DNA from 2 places in the Streptomyces sp. BBFR51 genome. Region 2 is predicted to be linked to the other one. Evidence: riboswitches for the same ligand, from Rfam matches in the RefSeq annotation. Region 2 holds a riboswitch; the other holds the start of a gene.
What was found. A riboswitch is a leader RNA that binds a small molecule or an ion and turns the genes downstream of it on or off. The one in region 2 is predicted to bind cobalamin.

Region 1 (7,019 bases), 4.4 Mb from region 2:
TCAGCTCCACCGGCACCTTCACCGGGGCGCCCGGCTCGGCCAGCAACTCCTTCTCCACCAGCCCGAAGTGCTCGGCCAGGGACGCCCTGAGCCCCGGCAGCGCGTTCGCCTGCCCGCCCCACACCTGCGAGGCGCGCAGCACCGCGAGCACCAGGTTGACGCGCGGCTCGCCGACCGGGCCGCCGCCCAGGACGTGCAGGCCGTCGCGGATCTGCACGTCCTTGATCTCGCACAGATAGCCGTCGATGTGCATGACGAACTCGTCGAAGGCCTCGTCGTCCGGCTGGTCGTCCACGTGCAGGTCGTGGTGCAGCTCGGCCGCCTTGACCAGCGTCCAGATCTGCGCGCGGACCGCCGGCGCTTTCGTCGGGTCCAGGTCGCAGACGAGCGCGTACTCGTCCAGCAGTTGCTCCAGCTTGGCCAGGTCGCCGTAGGTGTCGGCGCGCGCCATCGGCGGGACGAGGTGGTCGACGACGGTGGCGTGCCCGCGCCGCTTGGCCTGGGTGCCCTCGCCGGGGTCGTTGACGATGAACGGGTAGATCAGCGGCAGGTCGCCCAGTACGGCGTCCGGCGCGCAACCCGAGCTCAGGCCCAGGCCCTTGCCGGGCAGCCACTCCATCGTGCCGTGCTTGCCCATGTGCACGATCGCGTCGGCGCCGAAACTGTTCTCCAGCCAGCGGTACGCCGCCATGTAGTGGTGCGACGGCGGCATGTCCGGGTCGTGGTAGATCGCGATCGGGTTCTCCCCGAAGCCGCGCGGCGGCTGGATCATCACGACGACGTTCCCGAACTGGAGCGAGGCGAGCACGATGTCGTCCCCGTCGACGTACAGCGAACCCGGCGGCTCGCCCCACGCCTCCCGCATGCCGTCGCGCAGCTCCGGGTCCAGCTTCTCGAACCACGCCCGGTAGTCGGCCAGCGGCACCCGCGCGGGCGCGGCGGCCAGCTGGTCCTCCGTCAGCCACTCCACGTCGTGACCACCCGCCTGGATCAGCCGGTGGATCAGCTCGTCGCCCTCGGAGGGGTACTCGGTGACCCCGTACCCCGCCTCCCGCAAGGCGTCCAGGACCCGGACCGCCGACGCCGGGGTGTCGAGACCGACCGCGTTGCCGACCCGGGAGTGCTTGGTCGGATACGCCGTGAAGACCAGCGCGAGCTTCTTGTCGGCGTTCGGCTTGTGCCCGAGGGCCGCGTGTCGTACGGCGATCCCCGCGACGCGCGCGGCACGTTCGGGGTCGGCGACGTAGACCGGCACGTCGTCGGGTCCCTGCTCCTTGAAGGAGAACGGCACGGTGACCAGGCGTCCGTCGAACTCCGGGATCGCGACCTGCATCGCCGCGTCCATGGGGGAGAGCGCGGCGTCGGAGGCCTCCCAGGCGGCGTGGGAGGAGGTGAGGCAGAGGCCTTGCAGCACCGGGATGTTCAGGTCGGCCAGCGCGCCGACGTCCCAGGCCTCCTCGTCGCCGCCCGCCGAGGCCTGCGAGGCGTGCGTGCCGCCCGCCGCGAGGACGGTGGCGATCACGGCGTCGGCGCGGCGCAGCAGCTCGTACAGCCCGGGGTCCGCGCCGCGCAGTGAACCGCAGTACACGGGCAGCGCGTTGGCGCCGCGCGCCTCGATCGCGTCGCACAGCGTGTCGACGAAGGCGGTGTTGCCGCTCAGGTGGTGGGCGCGGTAGAAGAGCACGCCGACCGTCGGACGGCCCGGGACGAACGTCCGCTCGCCGTGGACGCCGTACTCCGGCATCTTCTGCGGCTCGTCGAAGCCCTCGCCGGTCAGCAGCACCGTGTCCGACAGGAACCGGGCGAGCTGGGTGAGGTTGTCCGGGCCGCCCTCGACGAGATAGCGCAGCGCCTCGGCCACCACCCCGGCCGGCACCGACGACTCGGCCATCAGCTCCGCGTCCGGCACGCTCTCGCCGCCGAGCAGCACGGTCGGAATCCCGGACGCCTTCAGCGCCGCCAGCCCGTCCTCCCAGGCGCGCTTGCCGCCGAGCAGGCGCACGACGGCGAGGTCCGCGCCATCGAGGAGCCCCGGCAGCTCCTGCGTCACGTCGACCCGGGTCGGGTTGCCGATCCGGTAGGCGGCCTGAGACGCACGGGCCGCCAGGAGGTCCGTGTCGGCGGTCGACAACAACAACACTGTGCTCATGCGGGCGCTCCCGGTGGAATGAAAGGCAGTCCTTGTGGCGCGCCGGACTCGATGAGCCGCCACAGCGCGTCGGTGTCCGCGTGGTGTTCGATCAGATCGCCGAGCCGGTCGAGCTGCTCCTCGCGCAGCGCGGCGAACGAGGTGTCGGGCGCCGGCACGAAGCGGCGGCCCGCGGCGGCGGCCACCTCGCGCAGGAACGCCCGCCGGAAGCCGTCCGACTCCAGCGAACCGTGCCAGTGCGTGCCCCAGGTCCGGCCGACCCGGCAGCCGTCCAGGCTGTGTCCTCCGTCATCAGAGATGAACGCCTCGCCGCCCGTCACTTCGGCGACCCCGTGGTGGATCTCGTACCCCTCGACGCGCTCGCCGAGGGCCTCGCCCACCGGCCGCGTGAGGGTCTTCTCGCGGGCGAACCGCACCCGCACGGGCAGCAGTCCGAGCCCGTCCACGTGCCCGGCGCGCGACTCCACCTCGTCCTCGATGTGCTCGCCGAGGAGCTGGAAGCCGCCGCAGACGCCGAGCACCGGCAGACCGTCGGCGGCCCTGCGCGTGAGGGCGTCCGCAAGCCCCCGCTCCCGCAGCCACTCCAGCGCCCGGACCGTCCCGCGCGTCCCCGGCACGACGACGAGATCGGCGTCGGCCAGCTCCTCCGGCCGGTCCACGAACCGCACCACGACGCCCGGTTCGGCGGCCAGCGCGTCCACGTCCGTGAAGTTCGACATCAGCGGGACGGCACAGACCGCGACCCGCAGCACGTCCTCGCCGACCGGCGGGGCGACGACCGACTCCCGCACCGTCCCCCGAAGAGAGACGCGCAACCCGTCCTCCTCGTCGATGCCGAGCCCGTGCTGGAAGGGCAGGACGCCGTACGTCCGCCGTCCGGTGAGGCCGTGCAGCATGTCCAGCCCCGGCTCCAGCAGGGACACGTCGCCGCGGAACTTGTTGACCAGGAACCCGGCGACCAGCGCCTGGTCCTCGGGCGCCAGCAGCGCCACCGTGCCGAAGAAGGAGGCGAAGACGCCCCCGCGGTCGATGTCGCCGACGACCAGGACGGGGAGCCCGGCGCCCCGGGCGATCCCCATGTTCACGATGTCGGTGCGGCGCAGGTTGATCTCGGCGGGGCTGCCCGCTCCCTCGCAGATCACCGCGTCGTACGTGCCGCGCAGCTCGGCCAGGGAGTCGAGCACCGTGCCGAGCAGCCGCTCCTGGCGTCCGCCGTGGTAGCCGCGGGCGCTCATCTCGCCGACCGGCCTGCCGAGCAGCACGACCTGGCTGCTGCGCTCGCCGCCCGGCTTGAGCAGCACGGGGTTCATGTGCGCGGTCGGCTCCACCCGGCAGGCCTGGGCCTGCATGGCCTGCGCCCGGCCGATCTCGGCGCCCTCGCGGGTCACGAAGGAGTTGAGTGACATGTTCTGCGCCTTGAAGGGCGCGACCTTGACGCCCTGGCGCACCAGCCAGCGGCAGATCCCGGCGGTGACGACGCTCTTGCCGGCGTCGGAGGTGGTGCCGGCGACGAGGAGGCCACCGTTCATGACGTACGTCCTTTCCCGACCGCCCCGCGCACGGCGAGCCGCGCGCCCGCGCACACGCCGAGCGCGAGCCAGCCCACGCGCCGTGAGAGGCGTACCGCCCGGTCGATGTCGCCTGAACCGGCCCGGACCGCGCGTCCCGCCGCCCCGTTGAGGACGGGCCGGTGCTCGACGCGCCCGCCGTAGGAGAGCGTCCCGCCGAGCCGCACGCCCAGGGCGCCCGCGAACGAGGCCTCCACGGGCCCGGCGTTGGGGCTCGGGTGCTGCGCCGCGTCCGCGCGCCAGGCCCGTACGGCGCCCCGCGGATCGCCGCCGGCGACGGTGGTCAGGACGGCGGTCAGGCGGGCGCCCGGCCAGCCCGCGAGGTCGTCGAGGCGGGCCGAGGCCCAGCCGTAGCGGCGGTACTTGGGGGACTTGTGGCCGACCATGGCGTCCAGCGTGTTCACGGCCCGGAAGCCGAGCAGCCCGGGCACTCCGGCCACGGCGCCCCACACCAGGGCGCCCACCACCGCGTCCGAGGTGTTCTCGGCGACGGACTCCACGACCGCCCGGGCGATCCCGTCGGCGTCCAGCGCCTGCGGGTCCCGCCCGCACAGGTGCGGCAGCCGCGCCCGGGCGGCCTCGACGTCCCCCGCCTGCAGGGCCCGCCCGATCGCGGTGGCCTCGCGGGCCAGCGAAGTGCCGCCGACCACCGCCCAGGTGGCCGCGCCGGTCAGCGCGACGGAGGCGGTGGGGCAGCGGCGTACGGCCTGCGCGGCGGCGGAGCCGAGGGCGGCGGCGCCACCGGCGCAGACGACGGTGTGCAGCGCGCCCCAGCCCCGGTGGTCCCGCCACAGCACCCGTTCCACGGCACCGGCGGCACGGCCGAACGCGGCGACCGGGTGTCCGCGGCGCGGATCGCCGAGGAGGAGGTCGCCGAGGAGGCCGGCGGCGGCACCGTACGCGAAGACGCGTCCGGCACGCACGGGTTCAGCCGGTCACACGGTCAGGGAAGTACCTGGTACTGAACGTCGGGCGGCAGCCGGGCATCGCGTTGTGTCCTCACTCAGGGTGTCCACGCCCTGGTTCGAAGAGACCGGCGGTGAGAGTTCCTGGCTCCCGGGGGTCCTGTTTCCCCGGTCACAGTGGCGGGACCGCGCCGGATTCGCACCGGGCTTCCTCTCCTGCCGCCGTAGATGGCCTCGGAAGTCCACCACGGTCCGCGAACACCCGTCAACCTGGCGTTGACCTGCGACGGGGGAGTGTGCGAAGGCCCACACACGGGTGGTGTGCGCCGGCACGCGCGAAGGCGGGGCGCGGGACGGTTCGAGTCCGTCCCGCGCCCCGCCTCACGGGTGCGCGGTGGTCAGGCCACGATCAGGTAGATCCCGTACGCCACCGCCGCCGCGCAGGCCGCGAAGCACGCGTACGCGCCGGTGACCGCGAGGCCCGCGGAGCCGCCCTGGGCGACGGCACGCTCCTGGCGGGAGAGGCCGACGATGCCGAGGGTGAACAGGCCCACCAGGGCCACCGTGACCACGAGGCTGACGCCGAAGACGGAGCCGATGGCTGCCCAGTCGATGCTCATGGAGGTTCGCTTCCTTCGTACCCGGTGCCCGGGTTCAGACGGTGGTGGCGGCCGACGGGGCCTTGGGGTCGGGGGTGGTGGCCGGAGCCGGGACGGTGGCGGCCAGTTCCTCGGTCACGCCCGTCGGGGGCGGCGAGACGGCGGCCATCGCCGTGGTGACCACCCCGGCCGGCTCGGAGCTCTCGGGCTCCTCGGCGTCGACGACGTTGGTGTGGTCGACGACCTCGCGGCGGGAGATCCGCCAGATCGCGAAGCTGGACGCGATCAGGAACACCGCGACGAGGGCCGTGCCCCAGTCGCCGAGGCGGCACACCCACTCGGCGAGCGCGGCGACCAGGGCCGCGGCCGGCAGCGTCAGCCCCCAGGCGACGAACATCCGGGTGGCCGTGGACCAGCGGACCACGCCGCCCTTGCGGCCGAGGCCCGCGCCCATCACCGCGCCGGAGACCGAGTGCGTGGTGGAGAGCGAGAAGCCGAGGTGGGAGGAGGCCAGGATGACCGTGGCGGCACTGGTCTGGGCGGCGAAGCCCTGCTGCGGCTGAAGGTCGGTCAGGCCCTTGCCCATGGTGCGGATGATGCGCCAGCCGCCGAGGTAGGTGCCGAGCGCGATGGCCAGGCCCGCGCCCAGGATGACCCACACCGGCGGGTCGGAGTCGGGGGCGAGCGAGCCGCCGGCGATCAGGGCGAGGGTGATGATGCCCATCGTCTTCTGCGCGTCGTTGGTGCCGTGGGCCAGCGAGACCAGACCGGCGGAGGCGATCTGCCCGGCGCGGTAGCCCTTCTTGGCGGCCTTGCCGTCGGCCTTGCGGCCCAGCGAGTACGTCATCCGGGACGCGAGCATCGCCGCGAGACCGGCCACGATCGGGGCGGCGATCGCCGGGAGGAGCACCTTGGTGACGAGCACGTCACCGTTGACCGCGCCGATGCCCGCCGAGGCGACGGCGGCGCCGATCAGACCGCCCATGAGAGCGTGCGAGGAACTGGACGGGAGCCCGACCAGCCAGGTCAGCAGGTTCCAGAGGATCGCGCCGACCAGGGCGGCGAAGATGACCTCGGGACGGATGCCGGTCTCGTCGACGAGACCCTTGGAGATCGTGTTGGCGACCTCCACCGAGAGAAAGGCGCCTACAAGGTTGAGGACGGCGGACATCGCCACCGCCACCTTGGGCTTGAGCGCACCGGTCGAAATGGTCGTTGCCATCGCGTTCGCGGTGTCGTGGAAACCGTTCGTGAAATCAAACGCGAGTGCGGTTACCACCACAATCGCGAGGATCAGCGAGAAGCTTTCCATTTACCCAGGCAATCGTTCGAGGTCATTGGCTGGACGAACGTAGGTAACCAGGGTGAACGGAAGATGAACTGAACAGGGCTTCACGGTGACCGGAAACGGTGCCGGCGGCTCCCTCTGCGTGCCCGGTCCGGTGCTCTCCGGAGACGCCCCTGGCAGGATCGCCGCGAGGCCGTGCGGCAAGGGACGTGAGGGGCGCGGAGGCGCCCGTGAGGAGACGGTGACTGTGACGCGATCGCGGGTCGGACGGGTGGGCGCAGCGGCCGGGGAACGGGCCGGGCAACCTGCCGGGCGACGGGCGCGGGAGGAGGTCCGGGAGGCGGTCCTGGAGTCGGCCTGGGCGGAACTCGTCGCGACGGCCCGGCGGACGGTGGCGGACGGGCTGGTGGTCGGCACCTCCGGCAACGTCTCGGTGCGGGTCGGCGACACGGTCCTGGTCACCCCGTCGGGGGTGCCCTACGACCGGCTGACCCCGGACGACGCAACCGG
Region 2 (7,019 bases):
CGAGGCGGCCGGCTACGACACGCCGCCGTGGTGGTGGCCGCTGCCCGCGCTGGTGCTGGCGGGGCTGATCCTGGCGCCGATCGTGACCCGGATGCCGGGCGGCGGCGGTCATCTGCCGGTGAACGGCCTGGGCGGCGCACCCGTCGGCCCCCGCGCACTGCCCGGCGCGGTCCTCGCCGCGCTGGCCACGCTGCCGCTCGGCGTGGTGCTGGGCCCCGAGGCGCCGCTGATGGCCGTCGGCAGCGGCCTCGCCCTGCTGGCGGTGCGGCGGGCGGGCGCGGGCGCGGACCAGCGGGCGAGCGCGATCCTCGCCACGGCCGGGTCCACCGCCGCGATCTCCACGATCCTCGGCGGTCCGGTGGCCGCGGCGGTCCTGCTCATCGAGGGGGCGGGGCTGGCCGGCACCCAGCTGGTCGCCCTGCTGCTGCCCTGTCTGCTGGCCAGCGCGACGGGCGCCCTGGTCTTCACCGGCTTCGGGCAGTGGACGGGGTTGGACATCGGTGCGCTGTCCCTGCCCGAGCTGCCGCCCGAGGCCAACCCGGACGTGGGCGACTTCCTGTGGGGCCTTCCCACGGCGGCACTGATCGCCGTACTGATCACGCTGGCCCGCGAACTGGGCCGGCGCACGGTCACCTGGACGCGGCACCGCACGGCGCTGCGCACCGTCGTCTGCGCCACCGCGGTCGGCGTCTGTGTCGCCGCGTACGCGCTGATCACCGGCCGTTCCCCGGCCGAGGCGGCGCTGTCCGGCCAGGCCACCCTCGCCCAGCTCGCCGCCCACCCGCACGTCTGGTCCGTGGGGGCGCTGGTCGCGCTGGTCGCGTGCAAGGGGCTGGCCTGGGGCATCGCGCTGGGCAGCCTGCGCGGCGGCCCGATCTTCCCGGCCGTGCTGCTGGGCGCGGCGACGGCCCTGGCCTGCTCGGGGCTGCCCGGCTTCGGCACGACCCCGGCCCTCGCCCTCGGCATCTCCGCCGCGGCGGCCGCGGTGACGGGGCTGCCGCTGGCCAGCGCCGTACTGGCGGTGCTGCTGATGGGCCGGGACGCCCACGACCAGATGCCGCTGATCGTCATGGCGTCGGTCGTCGCCTTCATCGTCGCCCAGTTGGTGCGCAGGGCCGACCCGGAGGCGGGCCGGGCGTCGACGGAGGGGGCGGCGCGGTGACGGAGCGTCGGCCCGCCGGATCCCGTACCGCCCGGAACACCGCCTGGAACACCGTCCGGCCCTGGATCGTCAGGACCGGGATCGCGGCGGCGGTGGTCGTGGCCTACTTCCTCCTCCCCCTCGACCAACTGGGTCCGCAGCGCCCCCTGCTGAGCTGGGTGCTGTTCGCCCTGCTGCTGACCGTCGTGGCCGTGCTGCTGCTCCGGCAGATCCGGCACGTGCTGCTCGACCGGCCGGAGAGCCGGCCCGGGGTGGTCATCTCCCTGCTGATCGTCCTGTCCGTGCACGTCTTCTCGGCGACGTACTACGCCCTGGCCAAGCAGCCGGGCGAGTTCAACGGCCTGCACACCCGCGTCGACGCGCTGTACTTCACCGTGGTCACGCTCGCCACCGTCGGGTACGGGGACATCACCCCGCGGGGCCAGGCCGCCCGGGTCGTGACCGTGCTGCAGATCACGTACAGCTTCGTGTTCCTCACGGCCGCCGCCACCGCGCTGACCACCCGGATGCGCGACAGGGTGGTCGGCAGGACCGACCGGGGCCGGCGCCACTGAGGCCGACCGGGGCTTGAAGGTGCCGCCGCGTCACCTTCTAGCCTCGGGTGTACACCCGTGGAGGAGCCCATGACGCACGCGAACGACGGCACCCGGCGCATCGGCGAACTCGCCCGGGAGACCGGCCTGAGCATCCGCGCCCTGCGCTACTACGACCGGCTCGGCCTGCTCACCCCGTCCGCCCGCACCGGCGGCGGGCACCGCTGCTACGACGCCGCCGACGTCCGGCGCCTGCACCGGATCCTGGCGCTGCGCAGCTTCGGGCTCCCCCTGACGCAGATCCGCGCGGTCCTGGACGCCGAGCCGGACCACGACCCGGCGCGGCTGATCCGGCGGCAACTGGACGTGGTCGAGGAGCGGCTGCGGCAGACCGCGCAGCTGCGGCTCCGGCTGCTCGGGGTGCTGGACGCGCTCGACGCCTCGGCCGGGACCACGACCGAGGCCTACCTGGAAGTGATCGAGGAGATGACCGCCGTGGAACGACCCCTGACCCCCGAAGAGGTGGCCCGCCTGAGCGAGGCGCGGCGCCGCTACGCCGAGACCCTCACCGACGAGGAGCGCCGGGCCCTGCACCGCCGCCGCGCGGAGACCTTCGCCGCGCTGAGCGAGGACGACAGGCGACGGCTGACGGAGCGGCGCCGCCAGCTGTTTCCGCAGCCCTGAGGCCTGTCCGGCGGGCGGGCAGGGCGTCCGCCGGGCCCGAGGCCCGCTTGTCACCACCCCCGTGGGCGCACTACTGTCGCCACGCCTTGGTGAACGGGAAATCCGGTGTGATGCCGGTGCGGCCCTCGCCACTGTGAATCGGGAAGTCCGGCTCCGGCCCTCAGGGGCAGCCACTGGGTCCTTGCGACCCGGGAAGGCGGAGCACGGGCGGTGGTACCCGTAAGCCAGGAGACCGGCCAAGGCGCGTCGTCCATCCACGAGGTGCTGGAGAGGGTCTGCTGAGCCATGCACATAGCCGAGGGCTTTCTGCCACCGGCGCACGCGATCGCCTGGGGTGTCGCGTCCGCGCCGTTCGTCGTCCACGGAGTACGGTCACTCACCCGTGAGGTCAGGGAGCACCCGGAGAGCACGTTGCTCCTCGGCGCCTCCGGGGCCTTCACGTTCGTGCTGTCGGCCCTGAAACTGCCGTCCGTCACCGGGAGTTGTTCACATCCCACCGGCACCGGCCTGGGTGCCATCCTCTTCCGACCGCCGATCATGGCGGTGCTGGGCACCATCACGCTGCTCTTCCAGGCGCTGCTGCTCGCGCACGGCGGGCTGACCACGCTCGGCGCCAACGTCTTCTCGATGGCGATCGTCGGCCCCTGGGCCGGGTACGGCGTCTACCGGCTGCTGCGCCGCTACGACGTGCCGCTCATGGTCACCGTGTTCTTCGGCGCGTTCGTCGCCGACCTGTCCACCTACTGCGTCACCAGTGTGCAGCTGGCGCTGGCCTTCCCGGACCCGAGCAGCGGTTTCCTGGGCGCGCTCGGCAAGTTCGGGTCCATCTTCGCCGTCACGCAGCTCCCGCTCGCGGTGAGCGAGGGCCTGCTCACGGTGGTCGTGATGCGGCTCCTCGTGCAGTCCAGCAAGGGGGAACTGACCCGGCTGGGCGTCCTGTTGACCAAGGCCGGCAAGGCCTCCTCCGGTGAGCGGGAGGCGGTGGCCCGGTGAAGCGCAACACGAAGGTCAACGCCCTGCTGCTGCTCGCCGTGGCCGCGCTGGCGGTGCTCCCGCTGGTGCTGGGGCTCGGCGACCACAAGGAGGAGCCGTTCGCCGGTGCCGACGCCGAGGCGGAGACGGCGATCACCGAGATCGAGCCGGACTACGAGCCCTGGTTCTCGCCGCTGTACGAGCCGCCGTCCGGGGAGATCGAGTCGGCGCTGTTCGCGCTTCAGGCCGCGCTCGGCGCGGGTGTGCTGGCGTACTACTTCGGTCTGCGCCGGGGTCGGCGGCAGGGCGAGGAACGGGCGTCGGCGGCGACGGCGGCACCGCGGGACACCCCCGAAGGGGACTGAGTGCTGCCGATCGACGCGGCGGCGCACAGCAGTCGCTGGCGCCGCCGCCATCCCGTGGACAAGGCCGTGCTCGGGCTCGGCCTGACCGTGCTGGCGATCTCGCTGCCGCCCTGGCCGGGTGCGGCGCTGGTGCTGGTGACGGCGCTCACCGTGCTGCTCGGCCCGGCGGGCGTGCCCCGGCGCGGGCTGTGGCGGGCGTACCGGGTGCCGCTGGGGTTCTGCGTGACGGGGGCGCTTCCGCTGCTGGTGCAGGTGGGCGGCCCGGACGGATTCCTCTCGGTGGCCGACGGCGGTGCGGTGCGCGCCGGTGAGCTGCTGCTGCGTACCTCGGCGGCCTCGCTCGGGGTGCTGCTGTTCGCGTTCACCACGCCGATGTCGGACCTGCTGCCCCGGCTGGTGCGGGCCGGGGTGCCCGCGCCGGTCGTGGACGTGGCGCTGGTGACGTACCGGATGAGTTTCCTGCTGCTGGACTCGGTGCGCCGGATCCGCCAGGCGCAGGCCGCGCGGCTCGGGCACACCACCCGGGCGGCCACCTGGCGTTCGCTCGGCGGTCTCGGCGCCACGGCGTTCGTACGGGCCTTCGACCGGGCGGCGCGGCTCCAGTCGGGGCTCGCCGGGCGCGGTTACGACGGCACCCTGCGGGTCCTGGTGCCCGAGGCCCGCGTCTCGGCGCCCTTCACCGCGGCGAGCGTCGCGCTGCTGGCGGCGCTGGCCTGTCTGACCCTCGTACTGGAAGGACCCTTGTCGTGAGCGGACCGGCGCAGTCACCGGAACCGGCCCTGGTCGCCCTGCGGGGCGCGTCGTTCGCGTACGAGGAGGGCCCGGACGTGCTGGTGGGCCTGGACTTCGCGGTGCGCGAGGGGCGCGCGCTGGCGCTGCTGGGCCGCAACGGCAGTGGCAAGACCACGCTGATGCGGCTGCTCAGCGGCGGACTCAGGCCGCGTGCGGGGACGTTGACGGTCGGCGGGGAGCCGGTGACGTACGACCGCAAGGGGCTGACCCGGCTGCGGACCACGGTGCAGCTGGTGGTGCAGGACCCGGACGACCAGCTCTTCGCGGCGTCGGTCGGCCAGGACGTGTCCTTCGGGCCGCTGAACCTCGGGCTGCCCGACGCGGAGGTCCGCTCCCGGGTCGGGGAGGCGCTCGCCGCGCTGGACATCGCGGCGCTGGCCGACCGGCCCACGCACCTGCTGTCGTACGGGCAGCGCAAGCGGACCGCGATCGCCGGGGCGGTCGCGATGCGGCCCCGGGTGCTGATCCTCGACGAGCCGACCGCGGGGCTCGACCCGGACGGGCAGGAGCGGCTGCTCGCCACCCTGGACCGGCTGCGCGCGGGCGGCACCACCGTGGTGATGGCCACCCACGACGTCGACCTCGCCCTGCGCTGGTCCGACGACGCGGCCCTGCTCACCCCGGACGGCGTGCACACCGGCCCGACCGCCCCGACGCTGGCCCGCACCGACCTGCTGCGGCAGGCGGGGCTGCGGCTGCCCTGGGGCGTCGCGGCGGCCGGACTGCTGCGGGCGCGGGGCCTGTTGGCGGACTCGGCGACGGGCCCGCGTACGGCGGAGGAGCTGGCGGCGCTGGCCGACTGAGCCGCCTGGCCCACGGCAGGGCTCGCGGCGTCAGCCCTCGACGGCGGCCTTGCCGATGCGTACCCGCCAGATCTCGGGGCCGGATTCGACGTAGTCCCAGGTGTGGGCGTCCGGGTGGGTGGCCTCGAACTCGCGTCGCAGTGGCTTGGGGTCGTGGTTGTTGACCAGCACGAAACCCTCCCCCGGGGCGAGGCGGGCGTAACGGGCGAAGATCCGCGGGTGCCGTTGCCCGTGGGGGATGTCGCGGACGTCCACGACCGCCGGGGTCTCCAGTCGGCCGCCTTCGAGCAGGGTGGTCAGATCCGCGACGAGACTGGGCAGATCGGCACCGGGGAGCTCCGCGAGCGCCGGCAGCAGGACCGTCTCCTCGGTCGTCAGGTGAACGTCCAGGATCGCCTCGACGGAGCGCGCGGCGGCCGCGGCGGAAGCGGGGTTCCCGGCACCGGCCACCTCGTCGATGCGCCGGTCGAGGGACGCGGCGGTGGTGCGCAGGGCGCGCACCAGGAGGCGGGTGCCTGCCGCGCCGGAGGCGGCCGCGTAGAGCGTCTGTTCGGTGGCGGCGAGATGGCGGCGCAGCTCACCGGTGCAGAACTCCACCAGTTCGCTCTGCCCGCCGCCCGCCGAGGTGCCCTGCGCGACGGTCGCGAGACCGGCCCGCAGTCGGCTGTGCGCGTCGCGGACGACGGCCTGTGCCCGGACGACCGGGTCGGCCGCCGTGCCCTCGATGTAGACCTCGGACGACGATGTCACGACGGTGCTCCTCTCGACCTGCGCTGCCACCCCGCACCGCGGGGTGTTCCATGGCGCCCGATTATTACATGTACCATTTGGAGAAATTCGGCATTCCCCTGCACCGACGAGTTGCCGCACCGGCCCGGGAGGACTGACATCATGCCGTCGAGCGAGGAAACGGAGCCCCTCTCCCCACGCCGCCGCGCGGTGCTCGACGCCCTGCGCGACGCCGTCGCCCCCCAGGGTGTCACCGAGGTCGCCGAGCTGCTCGACGTGCACCCCAACACGGTGCGCTTCCACCTCGACGCCCTCATGTCGCAGGGGCACGTGGAGCGGACGGTGGAGCGGCCCTCGGGCCCGGGACGGCCGCGTACGGTCTACGCCGCGCGCGGCGGGATGGACCGCGGCGGGAAACGGCACTACCAGTTGCTGGCCCGGATGCTGCTGAGCCGGCTGGCCTCCACCGGAACGGGCGCCGAGGCTGCGGCCGCGGCCACCGAGACGGGCCGCGACTGGGGAAGGCACCTGGTCGAGCGGGTGCCCCCCGCGCACCGGCCGACCGCCGCCGAAGCGACCGGCCGGTTGACCGCCATGCTCGCCGATCTCGGCTTCGATCCCCGCCCGGCCGGGGACGACGGCCCGACGGACCGGGTGTGGCTGCGGCACTGCCCGTTCCTCGAACTCGCCGAGGAGCACGGCTCGATCGTCTGCCCGCTGCACCTGGGCCTGATGCAGGGTGCCCTGGCCGAGCTGCGTGCCCCCGTGGCGGCCGTGCGACTGGAGCCGTTCGCCGAGCCCGACGCCTGCCTGGCGCATCTGTCCGCGACTGGGGCCGCGTGACCGCGGTCGCGTGAGCGCGACGCCCCCTCTCGCGCTCTCCCCTCACCTGACGCCTCACCACCAGACCTGGCACCACCAGGCCTGGCACCACCAGAAAGAGACGGGACGACAACGATGGACTCGACCTCGGCAGCCG

Region 1: another riboswitch for cobalamin. It lies ahead of ACGH7X_RS09285 (cobalamin biosynthesis protein); the one in region 2 lies ahead of ACGH7X_RS29400 (energy-coupling factor ABC transporter permease).

What each region holds. Positions count from the first base shown of each region.
Region 1 covers NZ_CP172448.1:2,050,530-2,057,548, reverse strand. Annotated here, with positions in the region: gene cobN (cobaltochelatase subunit CobN) at 1-2,149, opposite strand, end outside; gene ACGH7X_RS09290 (cobyric acid synthase) at 2,146-3,678, opposite strand; gene ACGH7X_RS09285 (cobalamin biosynthesis protein) at 3,675-4,640, opposite strand; cobalamin riboswitch at 4,740-4,885, opposite strand; gene ACGH7X_RS09280 (hypothetical protein) at 5,021-5,242, opposite strand; gene pitH (low-affinity phosphate transporter PitH) at 5,277-6,533, opposite strand; gene ACGH7X_RS09270 (class II aldolase/adducin family protein) at 6,757-7,019, shown strand, end outside.
Region 2 covers NZ_CP172448.1:6,426,063-6,433,081, reverse strand. Annotated here, with positions in the region: gene ACGH7X_RS29415 (chloride channel protein) at 1-1,162, shown strand, start outside; gene ACGH7X_RS29410 (potassium channel family protein) at 1,255-1,716, shown strand; gene ACGH7X_RS29405 (MerR family transcriptional regulator) at 1,786-2,379, shown strand; cobalamin riboswitch at 2,450-2,635, shown strand; gene ACGH7X_RS29400 (energy-coupling factor ABC transporter permease) at 2,665-3,372, shown strand; gene ACGH7X_RS29395 (energy-coupling factor ABC transporter substrate-binding protein) at 3,369-3,716, shown strand; gene cbiQ (cobalt ECF transporter T component CbiQ) at 3,717-4,466, shown strand; gene ACGH7X_RS29385 (ATP-binding cassette domain-containing protein) at 4,463-5,311, shown strand; gene ACGH7X_RS29380 (DUF2249 domain-containing protein) at 5,342-6,061, opposite strand; gene ACGH7X_RS29375 (helix-turn-helix transcriptional regulator) at 6,203-6,883, shown strand; gene ACGH7X_RS29370 (hypothetical protein) at 6,998-7,019, shown strand, end outside.